Regions from separate parts of the Streptomyces sp. NPDC053750 genome, predicted to be linked through region 1. Evidence: riboswitches for the same ligand, from Rfam matches in the RefSeq annotation. Region 1 holds a riboswitch; each other region holds the start of a gene.
What was found. A riboswitch is a leader RNA that binds a small molecule or an ion and turns the genes downstream of it on or off. The one in region 1 is predicted to bind thiamine pyrophosphate.
Positions count from the first base shown of each region.

Region 2: it holds a riboswitch for thiamine pyrophosphate, as region 1 does, so the genes downstream of both, ACIGO6_RS30735 (thiamine ABC transporter substrate binding subunit) here and thiO (glycine oxidase ThiO) in region 1, are expected to answer to the same signal.
Region 3: it holds a riboswitch for thiamine pyrophosphate, as region 1 does, so the genes downstream of both, thiC (phosphomethylpyrimidine synthase ThiC) here and thiO (glycine oxidase ThiO) in region 1, are expected to answer to the same signal.

Region 1 is NZ_JBITXB010000001.1:1,015,325-1,021,667, reverse strand. It holds gene ACIGO6_RS04545 (NAD(P)/FAD-dependent oxidoreductase) at 1-996, opposite strand, end outside; gene ACIGO6_RS04540 (hypothetical protein) at 1,140-1,490, opposite strand; TPP riboswitch at 1,542-1,653, shown strand; gene thiO (glycine oxidase ThiO) at 1,651-2,850, shown strand; gene thiS (sulfur carrier protein ThiS) at 2,853-3,053, shown strand; gene ACIGO6_RS04525 (thiazole synthase) at 3,056-3,853, shown strand; gene pknB (Stk1 family PASTA domain-containing Ser/Thr kinase) at 4,050-6,014, shown strand; gene ACIGO6_RS04515 (deoxyribonuclease IV) at 6,062-6,343, shown strand, end outside.
Region 2 is NZ_JBITXB010000013.1:119,257-125,599, reverse strand. It holds gene frr (ribosome recycling factor) at 136-693, shown strand; gene ACIGO6_RS30745 (phosphatidate cytidylyltransferase) at 693-1,850, shown strand; gene rlmN (23S rRNA (adenine(2503)-C(2))-methyltransferase RlmN) at 2,025-3,137, shown strand; TPP riboswitch at 3,180-3,285, shown strand; gene ACIGO6_RS30735 (thiamine ABC transporter substrate binding subunit) at 3,366-4,454, shown strand; gene ACIGO6_RS30730 (ABC transporter permease) at 4,430-6,121, shown strand; gene ACIGO6_RS30725 (ABC transporter ATP-binding protein) at 6,122-6,343, shown strand, end outside.
Region 3 is NZ_JBITXB010000004.1:480,597-486,939, forward strand. It holds gene ACIGO6_RS14950 (IclR family transcriptional regulator) at 1-187, shown strand, start outside; gene ACIGO6_RS14955 (SsgA family sporulation/cell division regulator) at 287-724, shown strand; gene ACIGO6_RS14960 (YibE/F family protein) at 793-2,364, opposite strand; TPP riboswitch at 2,436-2,625, shown strand; gene thiC (phosphomethylpyrimidine synthase ThiC) at 2,618-4,414, shown strand; gene ACIGO6_RS14970 (VWA domain-containing protein) at 4,613-5,998, shown strand; gene ACIGO6_RS14975 (hypothetical protein) at 6,023-6,343, opposite strand, start outside.

The DNA of each region.
Region 1 (6,343 bases):
GGCGTACTGGACGAAGCGGCCGAACTGCTCGGACCAGAAGTACGGCACCGGGTCGTAGGCCGCCGGGGCCTCGCCGGTGGCGGCGCCGATGATGTCGGCGGCGACCGTGCGCGGGCCCTGGAGGGCGTTGTCCCAGTGGTGCACCAGCAGCCGCTCGCCGTAGCGGCCCGACGGGAAGGACGCGCAGTCGCCGACCGCGTAGACGTCCGGCGCGGAGGTGCGCAGGCGGTCGTCGGCCAGGACGTCGCCGTGCGCGCCGAGGCCGATCCCGGAGCCGGCGAGCCAGGCGGTGGCGGGCCGGGCGCCGATGCCGACGACGACCGCGCCGGCGGGCAGCCGGGAGCCGTCGTCGAGGACGACGTGACCGGTCCCCCCGGCGTCGCCGGGCTCGACGCGCTCCACGCGCGCGTGCGTGCGCAGTACGGCGCCGGCGTCGGCGTACCAGGCGGTCATCGGCGCGGCGACCTCGGCGGGCAGCGCGTCGGCCAGGGGCCGGTCGGCGGCCTCCACGACGGTCACGGCGCAGCCCGCCTCGCGCGCGGCGGTCGCGAACTCGGCGCCGATCCAGCCGGCGCCGACGACCACGATGTCGTGCTGCCGGGCGAGCACCGGGCGCAGCCGTTCGGCGTCGTCCAGGGTGCGCAGCAGGTGCACGCCTTGCACGCCCTCGGTGCCGGGCAGCCGGTTCGGTTCGGCGCCGGTCGCGAGGACGAGGACGTCGTACGGCACGGGGCCGGCGGAGGTGTCGAGGAGGTGCTCGCCGGGACGCAGGCCCAGGGCCTCGCAGCCGAGCCGCAGCGTGATGCCGAGCGCCTCGAAGTCGACGTCGAAGGCGGAGCCCTCGGCCGTGCCGAGCAGGACGGCCTTGGACAGCGGGGGGCGGTCGTACGGCTGGTGCGGCTCCGCGCCGATCAGTGTCACGGAGCCGGTGAAGCCCTGCTCCCGCAGGGCGACCGCGGTCTGCACACCGGCCATGCCGGCGCCCACCACGACCACACGGCGCTCGCCGCCCGCTGCCCGTTCCTGCTCCTGCTCCTGCTCCTGCTCCTGCTCCTGCGCCGGCCCGTGTCCGTGTCCGTGTCCGTGCTCCTGCGTCTGCTCGCTCACCTGATCACCTTAGACACCTGACGAAAGGTCAGTCAGTGCTCGTGCGCAGTGACCTGCTCCACGACGCTCGTCCCGCTGCCCTGCTGCGACTCCCACTCCCAGGTCTCGTCCAGGCGCACCCGCCCGTCCGGCAGCTCGACGACGGTCGACAGGCAGTGTCCCGACGAGGTGCTGCCGTCGGTCTTGAGCTGCACGTACCGGAAGTCGAGCCGGTCGCCGTCCCGGGTACCCACCAGACGGCCGCGGACGACGTCGCCGCCCTCGTACTCGGCCCATACGGCGCCGTCCTGCTCGTGATAGAGGAACCGGGTGCGGGTACCCACCTGGCCGGGCGCCTGGTCGGCGACGGGGGCGAGGACGAGACCGTCGAGTGAACGGGCCACGGGGGAGGCTCCCTTACAAGTGCTGCGCTCTGCGGGCTAGGGTGGCCAACGTAAAGCACTCGCGGGAGCCCGGACGCACCGGGCTGAGAGGGAGGCTGGCGGCCTCCGACCGTACGAACCTGATCCGGGTCATGCCGGCGAAGGGAGGGGCTGGACGCCCATGTCGTCATCTCGCACATCACCGCGTACGTCCTCGCGTGCCGCGGACGTCCTCGTCGTAGGGGGCGGTGTGATCGGCCTGGTCACGGCCTGGCGGGCCGCGCAGCGCGGACTCGTCACGGCCCTCGTGGACCCCGAACCGGGCGGTGGGGCCGCCCAGGTGGCGGCCGGAATGCTGGCCGCCGTCACGGAACTGCACTACGGCGAGCAGACCCTGCTCGCGCTGAACCTCGCCTCGGCCCGCCGCTATCCGGAGTTCGCGGCGGAGCTCACCGATCTGACGGGGCACGACCTCGGCTACCGGCGGTGCGGCACCCTCGCCGTCGCCCTGGACGCCGACGACCGCGCCCACCTGCGCGAACTGCACGCGCTCCAGCAGCGCTCGGGCCTGGAGTCCGAGTGGCTGTCCGGGCGCGAGTGCCGGCGTCTGGAGCCGATGCTCGCGCCGGGTGTGCGCGGGGGGCTGCGGGTGGACGGCGACCACCAGATCGACCCCCGGCGCCTGGCCGGCGCGCTCGTGGCCGCCTGCGAACGCGCGGGCGTGGTCTTCCACCGCGTGTGGGCCGACCGGCTCACTCTCGGGCACGGCGGCGAGCGGGCCACGGGGGTCGTCACGGCCGACGGCACCGCGCTGGAGGCGGGGCAGGTGGTGCTGGCCGGGGGCAGCCTGAGCGGGCGGTTCGCGGGCGTCCCGGAGGCCGTGCTGCCGCCGGTGCGGCCGGTGAAGGGGCAGGTGCTGCGGCTGACGATGCCGCGGACGCACGGGCCGCTGCTGAACCGGACGGTGCGTGCCGTGGTGCGCGGCAACGCCGTCTACCTGGTGCCCCGGGAGAGCGGCGAGCTCGTCGTCGGCGCCACCACCGAGGAGCTGGGCTGGGACACGACGGTGACCGCGGGCGGCGTCTACGAGTTGCTGCGCGACGCCCACGAGCTGGTTCCCGGCATCACGGAGCTGCCCCTGACGGAGACGCGGGCGGGCCTGCGCCCCGGCTCCCCGGACAACGCCCCGCTGCTCGGCCCGACCGGGCTGGAGGGGCTGCTGCTGGCCACCGGGCACTACCGCAACGGCGTCCTGCTCACCCCGGTCACCGGCGACGCCATGGCGCACGCCCTGACCACGGGGGAGCTCCCGGCCGAGGCCCGTCCCTTCACCCCCCGGCGCTTCAGCGCCGCCCCCGCACTCTCGGAGCAGTCCGCATGACCATTTCCGTCTCCGTCAACGGCGAGCCGCGCGAGGTGGCTCCCGGTACGGCCCTGGACGCCCTGGTGGGCACGCTCACCGCCGCGCCGTCCGGAGTGGCCGCCGCCCTGAACGAAACCGTCGTCCCGCGCGCGCAGTGGTCCGCCACCGCCCTGGCCGACGGCGACCGCGTCGAAGTCCTCACCGCCGTCCAAGGAGGCTGACCATGGCCGACGATCCCTTTGTCCTCGGCGACACGACGTACGGCTCCCGCCTGATCATGGGTACGGGCGGGGCGCCCAGCCTCGACGTGCTGGAGCGGGCCCTCGTGGCCTCCGGGACGGAGCTGACGACCGTCGCGATGCGGCGCGTGAACGCCTCGGTGCACGGGTCCGTGCTGTCGGTGCTGGAGAAGCTCGGCATCCGGGTGCTGCCGAACACGGCCGGCTGCTTCACCGCCGGGGAGGCGGTCCTCACCGCCCGTCTCGCACGCGAGGCCCTCGGCACCGATCTGGTCAAGCTGGAGGTCATCGCCGACGAGCGCACCCTGCTGCCGGACCCGATCGAGTTGCTGGACGCGGCGGAGACGCTGGTCGACGACGGGTTCACGGTGCTGCCGTACACGAACGACGACCCGGTCCTCGCGCGGAAGCTGGAGGACGTCGGGTGTGCGGCGATCATGCCGCTCGGTTCGCCGATCGGGTCGGGGCTCGGCATCCGCAACCCGCACAACTTCGAGCTGATCGTGGAGCACGCGCGTGTGCCGGTGATCCTGGACGCGGGGGCCGGTACGGCGTCGGACGTGGCGCTGGCGATGGAGCTGGGGTGTGCGGGTGTGATGCTCGCCTCGGCGGTGACGCGGGCGCAGGAGCCGGTTCTCATGGCGGAGGGGATGCGGTTCGCGGTGGAGGCGGGGAGGTTGGCCCGGCGGGCCGGGCGGATTCCGCGGCGGCACTTCGCCGAGGCGTCCTCTCCTGCGGAGGGCCTGGCGGTGCTGGATCCGGAGCGGCCCGCTTTTCAGTGACCCTGCGCTGTCCTGGGCTTCGTCACCCACCCGCGCACCGCCCGTTCCGGTCGGACAAGAGGTGGACCTTGCCCGTGGGGGTTCGTCGCCGTCGTCGGCCGACCGTGCGTGGGAAGCGTCACAGGTCCGCTGCAGTAGCGGCCGCCATCGTCCGCGGCGGCGTCGGGTGTCCGTGGTGGCTCGTACACTCGCCTGCGTGGACACGACCCTTCAGGACCCTCTCGTCGGGCAGGTGCTCGACGGCCGGTACCGCGTCGAGGCGCGGATCGCGGTCGGCGGGATGGCCACGGTCTACCGGGCCGTGGACACCCGCCTGGACCGCGTGCTCGCGCTGAAGGTGATGCACCCGACGCTCGCGACCGACGCCACCTTCGTCGAGCGGTTCATCCGCGAGGCCAAGTCGGTGGCCCGGCTCGACCACCCCAACGTCGTGCAGGTCTTCGACCAGGGCGCCGAGGGGGCGTACGTCTACCTGGCGATGGAGTACATCGCCGGCTGCACCCTGCGCGACGTGCTCCGTGAGCGCGGTGCGCTCCAGCCGCGGGCCGCGCTGGACATCCTGGAGCCGGTGCTGGCCGCGCTCGGTGCCGCGCACCGGGCCGGGTTCGTGCACCGGGACATGAAGCCGGAGAACGTCCTGATAGGGGACGACGGCAGGGTCAAGGTCGCCGACTTCGGACTGGTCCGGGCCGTGGACACGGTCACCAGCACCACCGGTGCCGTCCTCGGCACGGTCTCCTACCTGGCGCCCGAGCAGATCGAGCACGGCACGGCCGACCCGCGGGTCGACGTGTACGCGTGCGGGGTCGTGCTGTACGAGATGCTGACCGGCGGCAGGCCGCACGAGGGGGACTCCCCCGCCGCGGTGCTCTACAAGCACCTGCACGAGGACGTGCCGCCGCCCTCGGCCGCCGTGCCGGGGACGGCGGCCGAGCTGGACGAGCTGGTCGCCGCGGCGACGGCGCGCAACGCGGAGATCCGTCCGCACGATGCCGTGGCGCTGCTCGCGCAGGCCCGCCGGACGCGCGGGGCGCTGACCACCGAGCAGCTGGACGCGGTGCCGCCGCAGGCACTCACCGCGGAGCACGACAACGCGGAGGACCGCACCAGCGTGATCCCCCGCGCGCTCACCATGCCCCGGCCGCTGCCCGTCAACGAGGACGAGGGCGACGGCACGCCTCACGGCTTCGCCGCGGACGGGAACGGGGACGGAGTCCATCGCACCAGCCGACTGGCCTCTCCCCCGTCGGCCCCGCCCCGGCGCCGCCGCCCGGAGCTGCGGCGCGGCCCGCTGACGATCGTCGTGGCCGTGCTCCTGGTGCTCGGTGTCGGCACCGGCGTCTGGTACATCAACTCCGGCCAGTTCACCAAGGTGCCGCCGCTGCTGTCCAAGACCGAGGCGCAGGCCCGGGACCAGCTGGACGACGCCGGTCTGGACGTCGGCACGGTCCGGCACGCCTACAGCGACACCGTGGAGCGCGGCAAGGTCATCAGCACCGACCCGGAGGTGGGCGACCGGATCCGCAGGAACGACTCCGTGTCGATCACGGTCTCCGACGGCCCCGACACCGTGAAGCTGCCGGACGTGCAGGGCTACCGGCTGGACCGGGCCCGGACCCTGCTGAAGGACGAGGGTCTGGAGCCGGGCATGGTGACCCGGGCGTTCAGCGAGGAGGTCCCCAAGGGCTTCGTCATCTCCACGAAGCCGAAGACGGGCACCACGGTGCGCGCGGGCTCGGCGGTCGCCCTGGTCGTCAGCAAGGGCAGCCCGGTGGACGTCCCGGACGTCACCGGGGAGGACCTGTCCGACGCGCGGGCCGAGCTGACGGAGGCCGGCCTGAAGGTAAAGGTCGCCACCGAGCAGGTGAACTCCGCGTACGACAGGGGCCAGGTCGCCCGGCAGACGCCCGGCGTCGGCAGCAGGGCCGCCGAGGGCGACACGGTGACGCTCACGGTGTCCAAGGGCCCCGAGATGATCGAGGTCCCGGACGTGGTCGGCGACAGCGTGGACGACGCCAAGCGGAAGCTGAAGGACGCCGGTTTCGAGGTGGACGAGGACCGCGGGCTGCTCGGGCTGTTCGGCGACACCGTGAAGGACCAGTCCGTGGCCGGCGGGGACACGGCACCCAAGGGCTCCACCATCAAGATCACCATCAGGTGACCGCTCTCACGGTCCGCCGCAGCGACCAGGCATGACACCCTGAATGGGTGAACAGTCAACAGTCCGCCCCCTCCCCCGCACTGCCCCGCAACCCCGTCGGCGGCCACGTCCCCGTGGCCGGCGGCCTGCACTCCGTGGGTCTGTCCTACGCCCGTGAGCTGAAGGCGGAGGCCGTGCAGGTCTTCGTCGCCAACCCGCGCGGCTGGGCCACACCGGCCGGCAACCCGCAGCAGGACGAGGCGTTCCGGGAGGCCTGCGCGGCCGGGTCGATCCCCGCGTACGTGCACGCCCCGTACCTGATCAACTTCGGTTCGCACACCGAGGCGACG
Region 2 (6,343 bases), on a different contig from region 1:
GGACGGGACGGGGCCGGGCCGGGGGATGGACAATGTCCCGCTGGTCGGGAACCGTGCAGGAAGAACGCGACGCAGCCGGCCGCAGCCCGACAGGGAACCGCAGCCGGGCCTACTCAAGACACGCAGGAGCAAGTGGTGATCGAAGAGACCCTCCTCGAGGCCGAGGAGAAGATGGAGAAGGCCGTCGTGGTCGCCAAGGAGGACTTCGCCGCGATCCGCACCGGTCGTGCGCACCCGGCGATGTTCAACAAGATCGTGGCCGACTACTACGGCGCGCTGACGCCGATCAACCAGCTGGCCTCGTTCTCCGTGCCCGAGCCGCGCATGGCCGTGGTGACCCCCTTCGACAAGAGCGCCCTGCGCAACATCGAACAGGCGATCCGCGACTCCGACCTGGGCGTCAACCCCAGCAACGACGGCAACATCATCCGGGTGGTGTTCCCCGAGCTCACCGAGGAGCGCCGTCGCGAGTACATCAAGGTCGCCAAGGCCAAGGGTGAGGACGCCAAGGTCTCCATCCGCTCCGTGCGCCGCAAGGCCAAGGACGCCATCGACAAGCTGATCAAGGACGGCGAGGTCGGCGAGGACGAGGGCCGCCGTGCGGAGAAGGAGCTCGACGACACCACCGCCAAGTACGTGGCCCAGGTCGACGAGCTCCTGAAGCACAAGGAAGCGGAGCTGCTCGAGGTCTGATGAACGACTCTTCCTGGGGAGCGCCGCCACAAGCCGGGTACTGGGGGCCGTCCGACGGGGGACCTGTCCAGGGCGCTGCCCCGGCGGGTCCCGCGTACGATGCGCAGTACGCGCAGCAGACTCGCCCCATGCCCATCGTGCCCGACGTACCCGCACACGGCGGAGACCAGGATGACGACCGGGGGGCCGCTCGGCTGAGCGGCCCCCTGTTCCGAGACGAGCCGTACCGCGACGACACGTATCGCGGCGAGAACCCGTCGGCGCAGCCGTATGCGGCGGTGCCGCAGAATCCGGAGCCCATGCCCGACGCCCCGCAGCCGGCGCAGCCGCAGCCGCAGAAGAAGAGCGCGGGGCGCGACCTGGGTGCCGCGATAGGCGTCGGTGTCGGGCTCGGAGTGGTGATCGTCGCGTCGCTGTTCGTCGTCAAGGCCGTCTTCGTCGGCGTGGTCGCGGTCGCCGTCGTGGTGGGCCTGTGGGAGCTGACCAAGCGGCTGGAGGAGCGCAAGGGCATCAAGGCGCCGCTCGTGCCGCTCGCGGTCGGCGGCGCGGCGATGGTCGTCGCCGGGTACGTGCGGGGCGCCGAGGGGGCCTGGGTCGCCATGGCGCTCACGGCGCTGGCGGTCCTCGTATGGCGGATGTCCCAACCGCCGGAGGGCTATCTCAAGGACGTCACGGCGGGTCTCTTCGCCGCCTTCTACGTGCCGTTCCTGGCCACGTTCGTCGCGATGATGCTGATGGCGGACGACGGGGCGTGGCGCGTCCTGGTCTTCCTGATACTGACGGTCGTCAGCGACACCGGTGCCTATGCCGTCGGCTGGCGCTTCGGCAGGACCAAGCTGGCGCCGCGCATCAGCCCCGGCAAGACCCGCGAGGGCCTGCTGGGAGCGGTGGCGTTCGCGATGGTGGCGGGCGCGCTGTGCATGCAGTTCCTGATCGACGACGGCACCTGGTGGCAGGGCCTGCTGCTCGGCCTCGCGGTCGCCGTCAGCGCCACGCTGGGCGACCTCGGCGAGTCCATGATCAAACGGGACCTCGGCATCAAGGACATGGGCACGCTCCTGCCGGGCCACGGCGGCATCATGGACCGGTTGGACTCGCTGTTGCCCACGGCGCCGGTGGTGTGGTTGTTGCTGGTGATCTTCGTCGGTTCGGGTTGACAGACATCAGGTAGCCTGGAAGGGCCCGTGGCGTGTGGCTGCGGGCCCTTCCGTGTGTCCCCGCCGATGCGGGGGTGATCCAGTGAGGTCTCCTGGCTTCGGCATGGCTCTGCCGTCCTCCCCGCCGCGCGGGGGTGTTGCCACAGGCCCGCCGTCCTGAGGAGTTGTCCGACCGTGGCCCGTCCTGCCCCCGGTGAGCTCACCTTCGCCGCCCCCCGCGGAGCCAAGAAGCCGCCGCGGCACCTTGCCGATCTCACGCCTGCCGAGCGCAAGGAGGCCGTCGCCGCGATCGGCGAGAAGCCGTTCCGTGCGAAGCAGCTCTCGCAGCACTACTTCGCGCGGTACGCGCACGACCCCGAGCAGTGGACCGACATCCCCGCCGGTTCGCGCCAGGGGCTCCAGGAGGCGCTGCTGCCCGAGCTGATGTCGGTCGTGCGGCACCTGTCGACCGACGAGGGGACCACGCGCAAGACGCTGTGGAAGCTGTTCGACGGCACGCTCGTCGAGTCCGTGCTCATGCGCTACCCGGACCGGGTCACCATGTGCATCAGCTCCCAGGCCGGCTGCGGCATGAACTGCCCGTTCTGCGCCACCGGCCAGGCCGGCCTGGACCGGAACCTGTCGACCGCCGAGATCGTGCACCAGATCGTGGACGGGATGCGCGCGCTCAGGGACGGAGAGGTGCCGGGGGGCCCGGCGCGGCTCAGCAACATCGTGTTCATGGGCATGGGCGAGCCCCTCGCCAACTACAACCGCGTCGTGGGGGCCATCCGCCGCCTCACCGACTCCGAGCCGGACGGGCTGGGGCTGTCCCAGCGCGGCATCACCGTCTCCACGGTCGGTCTCGTCCCGGCGATCCACCGTTTCGCCGACGAGGGCTTCAAGTGCCGCCTCGCCGTCTCGCTGCACGCGCCCGACGACGAGCTGCGCGACACCCTCGTCCCGGTCAACACCCGCTGGAAGGTGCGCGAGGTGCTGGACGCCGGGTTCGAGTACGCGGCGAAGTCCGGGCGCCGGCTGTCGATCGAGTACGCGCTGATCCGGGACATCAACGACCAGGCGTGGCGCGGTGACCGGCTCGGGCGGCTGCTCAAGGGCAGGCCCGTGCACGTCAACCTCATCCCGCTCAACCCCACGCCCGGCTCGAAGTGGACCGCGTCGCGGCCCGAGGACGAGAAGGCGTTCGTCGAGGCCATCGCGGCCCACGGTGTGCCGGTGACGATCCGGGACACCCGTGGCCAGGAGATCGACGGGGCGTGCGGTCAGCTCGCCGCGAGCGAGAGGTAACCTGACCGGCGTCAGTACATCTTCAAACGCCAGTACATCTTCATATTCCGACAGGGGAGCGCCACAGCGCTGAGAGTGCGGCACCGGCCGCAGACCCTCCGAACCTGGCCCAGGTCATTCTGGGTAGGGAGATCGGTCACCACTCGAGCTGTTGCGCCCTGCCCGGGATCCTCGTCAGGGGTTCCCGGGCAGGGCCGCGTCTTCTCCTGGTCACCCAGGAGGAATTCAGTGAGCATCACCAAGAAGGCCACCGTCCTGGTCGTAGGCCTCGGCATGGTCGGCGGCCTGGCCGCGTGCGGGTCGTCGTCCGACGGCGACGGCAAGGGCTCCGGCGACGCCAAGACCGTCACCCTGGTCAGCCACGACTCGTGGGCGGCGTCGAAGGACGTCATCGCCGCGTTCGAGAAGAGCTCCGGCTACAAGGTCAAGGTCCTCGAGGACGGCGACGCCGGACAGGCCGTCAACAAGGCCGTCCTCACCAAGGACAACCCCCAGGGCGACGTCTTCTTCGGCGTCGACAACACGCTGCTGTCGCGGGCGCTGGACAACGGGGTGTTCCAGCCGTACGAGGCGAAGGGCCTGGACCGGGTCGACGCGCGGTACCGCGTCGACGGGGACAAGCACCGGGTCACGCCCGTCGACTACGGCGACATCTGCGTCAACTACGACAAGGCGTACTTCAGCGAGCACAAGCTGACGCCGCCGGACTCCTTCGACGACCTCACCAAGCCCGCGTACGAGAACCTGCTCGTCACCGAGAACGCCGCCACCTCCTCGCCCGGCCTCGGCTTCCTGCTGGGCACCGCCGCCGAGTACGGGAACGACGGCTGGCAGGACTACTGGAAGAAGCTCAAGGACAACGGCGTCAAGGTCGTCGACGGCTGGGAGCAGGCGTACAACGAGGAGTTCTCCGGCTCCGCGGGCGGCAAGAAGGCGAAGGGCGACCGTCCGCTCGTCGTCTCCTACGCCTCTTCCCCGCCCGTCGAGGTGATCTACGCCGACCCGAAGCCGGACACCGCGCCCACGGGCGTGGCGACCGGGACCTGCTTCCGGCAGATCGAGTTCGCCGGGCTGCTGAGTAACGCGAAGAACCCCGAGGGCGGCAAGGCACTGATCGACTTCCTGATCGGCAAGCAGTTCCAGGAGGACATGCCGCTGAACATGTTCGTCCACCCGGTGGCCGGGGACGCGAAGCTGCCCGCCGACTTCACCGCGCACGCGCCCGAGGTGAAGGACCCCCGGACGATGGACCCGGACGAGATCGCCGACAACCGTGACCAGTGGGTCGAGTCGTGGACCTCACTCGTACTGAAGTAGCCAAGGGCGCGGCGGCCGAGGCCGCCACCGGCCGGCGACGCGGGAGCGCGGCGCGGCTCGCCCTGATGGCCGTGCCCGTCGCGTTCTTCGCGGTGTTCTTCGCCTACCCCGTCGCCGCGATCGTCGCACGCGGACTGAAGATCGACGGAGCCTGGCAGTTCGGGCGGATCGGGGAGGTGCTCGCGCAGTCCGGCGTGCGGCACGTGCTGTGGTTCACCACCTGGCAGGCGCTGGCGTCCACCGCGCTGACGCTGCTGATCGCACTGCCCGGCGCGTACGTCTTCGCCCGCTTCGACTTCCCCGGCAAACAGGTCCTGCGGGCGGTGGTGACCGTGCCGTTCGTGCTGCCGACGGTCGTCGTCGGTACGGCGTTCCTGGCCCTGGTGGGGCGCGGCGGGCTGCTCGACGAGCTGTGGGGCGTGCGCCTGGACACCACGGTGTGGGCGATCCTCCTCGCGCACGTCTTCTTCAACTACGCCGTCGTCGTCCGCACCGTCGGCGGCCTGTGGTCGCAGCTCGACCCGCGGCAGGAGGAGGCCGCGCGGATGCTCGGCGCCTCACGGCTGAAGGCCTGGCGGCAGGTCACCCTGCCCGCGCTCGCCCCCGCCGTCGCCGCCGCCGGGCTCATGGTCTTCCTGTTCACCTTCACCTCCTTCGGCGTGGTCCAGATCCTCGGCGGGCCCACCTTCTCCACCCTGGAGGTGGAGATCTACCGGCAGACCTCCCAGATCTTCGACCTGTCCACGGCCGCCGTGCTCACGCTGATCCAGTTCGTGGCGGTCGCCGCCATCCTCGCCGTGCACGCCTGGACCGTACGGCGGCGGGAGACGGCCCTGCGGCTGGTGGACGCGGCCACGACCGCGCGCCGACCGCGCGGGAGTGGGCAGTGGGCGCTGCTCGCCGGGGTTCTGGCCACCGTCGCCGTGCTGCTGGTCCTGCCGCTCGCCGTGCTGGTGGAGCGGTCGCTGGGCGCACCCGGCTTCGGCTACTACCGGGCGCTGACCCGCGAGGACGGCGGCGCCTTCCTCGTGCCGCCGATCGAGGCGATCGGCAACTCCCTCCAGTACGCCGTCGCCGCCACCGTCATCGCCGTGGTGATCGGCGCGCTGGCCGCCACCGCGCTCACCCGGCGGGACGCGGGCCGCTTCGTCCGCGGCTTCGACGCGCTGCTGATGCTGCCGCTCGGGGTGTCCGCCGTGACCGTCGGTTTCGGGTTCCTGATCGCGCTGGACGAGCCTCCGCTGGACCTCCGGGCGTCGTGGATCCTCGTGCCGCTCGCGCAGGCACTGGTCGGCGTCCCCTTCGTCGTACGGACCATGCTGCCGGTGCTGCGGGCGGTGGACGGACGGCTGCGGGAGGCGGCGGCGGTGCTCGGGGCGTCGCCGTGGCGGGTGTGGCGCGAGGTGGATCTGCCGATGGTGCGGCGGGCGCTGCTGGTCGCGGCCGGATTCGCCTTCGCGGTGTCGCTCGGGGAGTTCGGGGCGACCGTGTTCATCGCGCGGCCCGACAATCCGACGCTGCCGGTCGCGGTGGCGCGGTTGCTGGGGCGGCCCGGGGACATGAACTACGGCCAGGCGATGGCCCTTTCGACGATTCTGATGCTGGTGTGCGCCGTGGCTCTGGTGGTACTGGAGCGGCTGCGGACCGACCGGAGCGGGGAGTTCTAGATGCCGTCGAGCCTGCTGAGCCTCGAAGGCGCGACCGTCCGCTTCGGCGGGCGGGCCGTGCTCGACGCCGTCGACCTGGAGGTCGCCGAGCACGAGGTGGTGTGCGTGCTCGGGCCCAGCGGCAGCGGCAAGTCGACGCTGCTGAGGGCGGTCGCCGGGCTCCAGCCGCTGGACGCCGGACGGGTGACGCTCGACGGGCGCGACCAGTCCGGGGTGCCCGCG
Region 3 (6,343 bases), on a different contig from region 1:
CGAGCGCCAGGAGTACGCCCTGGGAACGGTCTGCGCGGCGATCCCGATCACGGTCGGCACCACGGCCGTGACGATGGCCATCTCCCTGCCCTCCCACCAGGCCGACCGGTTGGTGCCCGCGGCCCAGCGGCTGCAGGACGAGGTGGGACGGCTCCTGGGGTCCCTCGCGATCTCTATCAGTATCTGAAAACTCACTCCTTGTGATCTGGTGTGTACGTTGAGCAAGATGCCACCAGTGTTAGAGGTTTGATTCCCGGCCAGTCGACGGCGAATGACGGGGTAGGCGATGGGCGAGTCCGTGCAGGCAGAGGTCATGATGAGCTTTCTCGTGTCCGAGGAGCTCTCTTTCCGTATCCCGGTGGAGCTGCGGTACGAAACCTGTGATCCCTATGCCGTGCGACTGACGTTTCATCTGCCCGGAGACGCCCCGGTGACCTGGGCGTTCGGCCGGGAGTTGCTGGTCGACGGAGTGGGCCGGCCGTGCGGTGACGGTGACGTGCGCATCGCACCCGTCGACCCGGAGCCGCTGGCCGAGGTGCTGATCCGCCTTCAGGTCGGCAGTGACCAGGCGCTGTTCCGTTCGTCCGCAGCGCCCCTCGTGGCCTTTCTCGACCGGACCGACAAGCTGGTGCCGCTGGGACAGGAAGGTGCGCTCGCCGACTTCGACGCCCACCTCGACGAGGCCCTGGACCGCATCCTGGCAGAGGAACAGAGCGCGGGCTGAACCGTTACGGCAGCCACGGCGGTGGTGTAACGCTTCGCCGTGGCTGCCGAGCCGGGCGAAACGCTCCGTCAGCGCTTGCGTCGGCGGCCCCGCCCGCTGCGGACCGGGGCCGCACCGGCGCCCGGCGTCGTTCCGGCGGCCTGTGTCGCCGGTCGGTCGGCCGACACGACGAGGGCTGCGAGGGCCGTGGTGACCGGCACCGACGCCACCAGGCCGATCGAGCCGACCAGCGTGCGCACGATCTCCTGAGCGACCAGCTCGCTGTTGGCGACCGTCCCCACACCGCTCTGAGCGATCGAGAACAGCAGCAGCAGCGGCAGCGCGGCGCCCGCGTAGGCGAGGACGAGCGTGTTGACGACCGAGGCGATGTGATCGCGGCCGATACGGATGCCCGCGCGGTACAGCCCGCGCCAGCCCATCGAGGGATTGGCCTCGTGCAGTTCCCAGACCGCGGACGTCTGGGTGACCGTCACGTCGTCGAGGACACCGAGCGAACCGATGATGACGCCGGCGAGCAGCAGACCGCTCATGTCGATCGTCGGATACAGGCCGTGGATCAGGCCGGTGTTGTCGTCCGTGTTGCCGGTGAGCGCGGCCCAGCCGATGAACAGCGAACCGAGCACACCGATCAGTACCAAAGAGATCAGGGTGCCGAGCACCGCCACGGAGGTACGGGCCGACAGACCGTGGCACAGATACAGCGCGATCAGCATGATTGCGCTGGACCCGATCACCGCGACGACCAGGGGGTTCGAGCCCTGCAGGATCGCGGGCAGGATGAAGAAGTTCAGCACCAGGAAGCTGATGGCCAGCGAGACCAGTGCCATGAGGCCACGCAGCCGGCCGACCACCACCACGGCGAGCGCGAAGATGCCGGCGAGCAGCGCCAAGGGCAGCCGGCGGTTGATGTCGGTCACCGAGTACTGCAGGTCCTCGGGAGCGGAGGGCTCGTAGGCGACCACGACCTTCTGGCCCTCGTGCAACTGCCGTGACTGATCCGGCTGCACGATCTCGGAGAACGTACGGCCCTTGTCCTGTCCGGTGTCGACGCGGATCGTCGCCCGCTTGCAGTCGCCCTCCGCCTGCTGCACCGCGGAGGAACCCTGGGCAGTGGAGGTGTCGCCGGTCGGGGTGCCCCCCGAGGCGTTGACGGACTGGCAGCTCAGCCCGACCACCTTGGTGACGGTGGCCTGCTGCGTCTGCCGGTCGAAACCGACTCCGGTGCGTTCGTGCGGCGGGGCTCCGCCCGGCCACAGCACCGCGAGTCCGACCAGTACCGCCGCGGCGAAGGGGATGAGGACCGCGGCGATGACCTTCCGCAGATGCCGGGAGACGGGCGCAGCCGGCCCGTGAGCATGGGCGTGCGAGTGCCCGTGGCCGCCGTCGTGTCCGCCCGGGCCACCGAGACCGCCTCCGTGTCCGCCCGGGCCACCGAGACCGCCTCCGTGTCCGCCCGGGCCACCGAGACCGCCTCCGTGTCCGCCCGGGCCGCCGTGGCCACCGCCGTGGCCGCCCGAGCCGGCGGAGCTCCCAGGACCGCCGGTGCCGTGTTGCCCGTCTCCGTGGCCGTTGCCGTCTTCGGCGCCCGGTCCGGGGCGGGAGTTGTGCGGCGGGAAGGGGGGATGCTGCGGTGTGGTCACCGACCGATCATCGCAAGAACAAGGGGGGCCCTCTGTTCACCGCGCCCGAATTGACGCTAGCGTGGGGGCACCTTTGTACACGCGGGAGCTCGGAGCACCGGGCTGAGAGGGCGCTGACCTCCGTCCCAGCGATGTTTCACGGGAAACGTCACCGAAGCCGAGTGATGTTGCCCACGAAGCGTCGGCAGACGGAAACCGCTGCGTCGACCGCCGAACCTGTTACCGGGTAATGCCGGCGTAGGGAGTAGGTCTCATGACCATCAAGGACGCACGCACGCCTGCCGTCACGCAGAACTCCGCCGACGAGGAGACCTCCGTGGCGGCCGGGAAGTCCATCGGCTGGCACAAGGCGTACATCGAGGGCTCGCGCCCCGATCTGCGGGTGCCGGTCCGTCAGGTGCACCTCACCAACGGGCAGTCGGTCACGCTTTACGACACCTCGGGCCCGTACACCGATTCACTCGTCGACACCGACGTCCGCCGGGGGCTGCCGCCGCTGCGGGAGAACTGGATCATCGCTCGCGGCGACACCGAGGAGTACGCGGGCCGTCCCGTTCGCCCGGAGGACGACGGGATCAAGCACACCTCCCCCCGCGGTGGCCTGCGCAATCTCGACGCGGTCTTCCCCGGGCGACCGCGCCAGCCGCGCCGGGGCCGGGACGGCTCGGCGGTGACTCAGCTCGCGTATGCGCGACGAGGTGAGATCACTCCGGAGATGGAGTACGTGGCCGTCCGGGAGAACGTCTCGCCGGAAGTGGTCCGCGAGGAGATCGCGGCGGGCCGTGCCGTACTGCCCGCCAACGTCAACCACCCGGAGATCGAGCCGATGATCATCGGCAAGCGCTTCCTGGTGAAGGTCAACGCCAACATCGGCAACTCGGCGGTGACGTCCTCCATCGAGGAGGAGGTCGAGAAGATGACCTGGGCGACCCGCTGGGGCGCCGACACGGTCATGGACCTGTCCACCGGCCGCAACATCCACACCACCCGCGAATGGGTGCTGCGCAACTCCCCCGTCCCCATCGGGACGGTGCCGCTCTACCAGGCCCTGGAAAAGGTCGACGGCCGGGCCGAGGAGCTGACCTGGGAGATCTACAAGGACACGGTCATCGAACAGGCCGAGCAGGGCGTGGACTACATGACGGTCCACGCCGGTGTGCGCCTGGCGTACGTGCCTCTTACCGCGAACCGCAAGACCGGCATCGTCTCGCGCGGCGGCTCGATCATGGCGGCGTGGTGCCTGGCGCACCACAGGGAGTCGTTCCTGTACGAGAACTTCGAGGAGCTCTGCGAGATCCTCGCCGCCTATGACGTCACCTACTCGCTCGGCGACGGTCTGCGGCCGGGATCGATCGCGGACGCCAACGACGAGGCCCAGTTCGCGGAGTTGCGCACGCTCGGGGAACTCAACACGATCGCCAAGCGTCACCACGTACAGACCATGATCGAGGGCCCGGGACACGTTCCGATGCACAAGATCAAGGAGAACATCGACCTTCAGCAGGAGATCTGCGATGAAGCTCCGTTCTACACGCTCGGACCGCTGACGACGGACGTCGCGCCCGCGTACGACCACATCACCTCCGGCATCGGTGCCGCGATGATCGCCTGGTGGGGCACGGCCATGCTGTGCTACGTCACGCCCAAGGAGCATCTGGGTCTGCCCAACCGCGACGACGTCAAGACCGGCGTCATCACCTACAAGATCGCCGCCCATGCCGCCGACCTTGCCAAGGGGCATCCAGGCGCCCAGGAGTGGGACGACGCGCTGTCGGACGCCCGCTTCGAGTTCCGGTGGGAGGACCAGTTCAACCTGGCTCTCGATCCGGACACCGCACGGGAGTTCCACGACGAGACGCTGCCGGCCGAGCCCGCCAAGACGGCGCACTTCTGCTCGATGTGCGGGCCGAAGTTCTGCTCGATGAAGATCTCGCAGGACATCCGTCGTGAGCACGGCGGCAGCAGGGCGGAGATCGAGGAGGGCATGGCCCAGAAGTCGAAGGAGTTCGCCGCCGCGGGCAACCGGGTGTATCTGCCGATCGCGGACTGAGTGATGGTGGGCTGGGTGGCTCCCGTCCTGAACGGCGCTACCCAGCCCCCGCATCTCTATGAGTTGGCCGAGGCTGACGCATTCCTGCTCGGCGGCCGTCACCAGACTGAGCCGACGGTCGGGACGGTGGCACGGAGGGGACAGCCCGCCCGGGTCCGCCCCCTCCCACTGAGGGGCCCGTCTCGGCACACTGGGCGCATGACAGCCACCTCCCTGACCAAGGGTGCCAATCTCGCCGTCGACTCCCCCACGGTGCGCGTCGAACTCGTCTGGTCCACCGGTCCGGGTGTGCCCGAGGTCGACGCCTCCGCGCTGCTGCTCACCCCGGCCGGACGGGTACGGGACGACGCCGACTTCGTCTTCTACAACCAGCCCCGCCACGCGTCCGGCGCGGTGAGGCACACCGGCAAGCAGGGCGGCTCGGGCGCGGGCGTCACGACCGACGCCGTCGAGGTGGACCTCCGCTCGGTGGAACCAGCCGTCGACCGCATCGTCCTGTGCGCCTCGGCGGACGGCGGGACGTTCGGCCAGGTGTCGGGGCTGTCCCTGCGCCTGCTGGACGCCGGATCCCGGACCGAGCTGGCCCGGTTCGACATGGCGGCCGGGACGGAGACCGCACTGGTCGGCGGCGAGCTGTACCGGCGTCAGGGACAGTGGAAGTTCCGCGCGGTCGGGCAGGGCTACGCCTCCGGGCTCGCTGGGCTGGCCACCGACTTCGGCATCACGGTGGACGACGCTCCTCCGGCGTCGCCGGCACCCCTGTCGCCCACGGCGCCGACAGCCCCACCTCCCTCGTCCGCGCCGCCGGGGCCTGCCGGCCCGCGCCTCACCAAGGGTGAGGAACGCCTCCCCGTGGACATGCGCAAGCGCCTGTCCCTGCGCAAGGAGCAGGTCGCGGTCAGTCTGCGCAAGCACGGTGCTGCCGATGTCACCGCGCGCGTCGTCCTGGTCCTCGACGCGTCCGGGTCCATGTCCTTCCTCTACTCCAAAGGCGTGGTGACCGACGTCGTGGAGCGGATGGCCGCCGTGGCCGCGCAGCTGGACGACGACGGTGAGATGCAGGCATGGACCTTCGCGTCGAACCCCGCGCGGCTGCCCGACCTCCGCCTGGGCGACCTTCCCGAATGGCTGCGGCTGCACGTACGTGTGGGGGAGATCAGCCTCTTCCGCCGTGGCAGGAAGAAGGGACTGCACCCCGACCAGGTCGACATGCGTGCGGTCGGAATCCAGAACGAGGAACAGAAGGTGATCGCCGAAGTCCGCGCCTTCGTCCGGGACAACCCGGCGTCGGCTCCGACCCTGGTGCTGTTCTTCTCCGACGGCGGTGTCTACCGCAACGCCGAGATCGAGCGGGAACTGCGGGAGGCGGTGGAGGAACCGGTCTTCTGGCAGTTCGTGGGGCTCGGACGGTCCGACTACGGGGTGCTGGAGCGTTTCGACACCCTTCCGGGCCGCCGCGTCGACAACGTCGGCTTCTTCGCCGTGGACGACATCAGCACCGTCCCGGACGCCGAGTTGTACGACCGTCTGCTGTCGGAGTTCCCGTCCTGGATCACTGCCGCCGGCCGGGCGGGCATCCTGTGATCCGCTGCCCGCCCCGGCCGGTGACTACTCCGGACGGTGTTCCGGACCGCCGAAGTCCGGGCTGCTGTAGTCCGGGCTCGAGTAGCTCGGGCGTGACCCCGCGTTCGGGCCCTCGCCCGGGCTGGTGAATCCGGGGCGGGCGTAGCCGAGGTGGGGCATCCGGCTGGTCGGCGTCGCCGGTCCCGACGGATGCAGGGCGGCCGCCGCGCCGGGGTCCGCGAGGGCCTCCCGCAGGAAGGGCAGGATGCCGCGTTCCAGCAGGGCCTCGTGCCAGGCGTCCCGGGCCCGGGTCACCTCCTCGTCGAGTGCGCCGTAGTGGCCGGACTCGGCGGAGGGGTGGTTGCG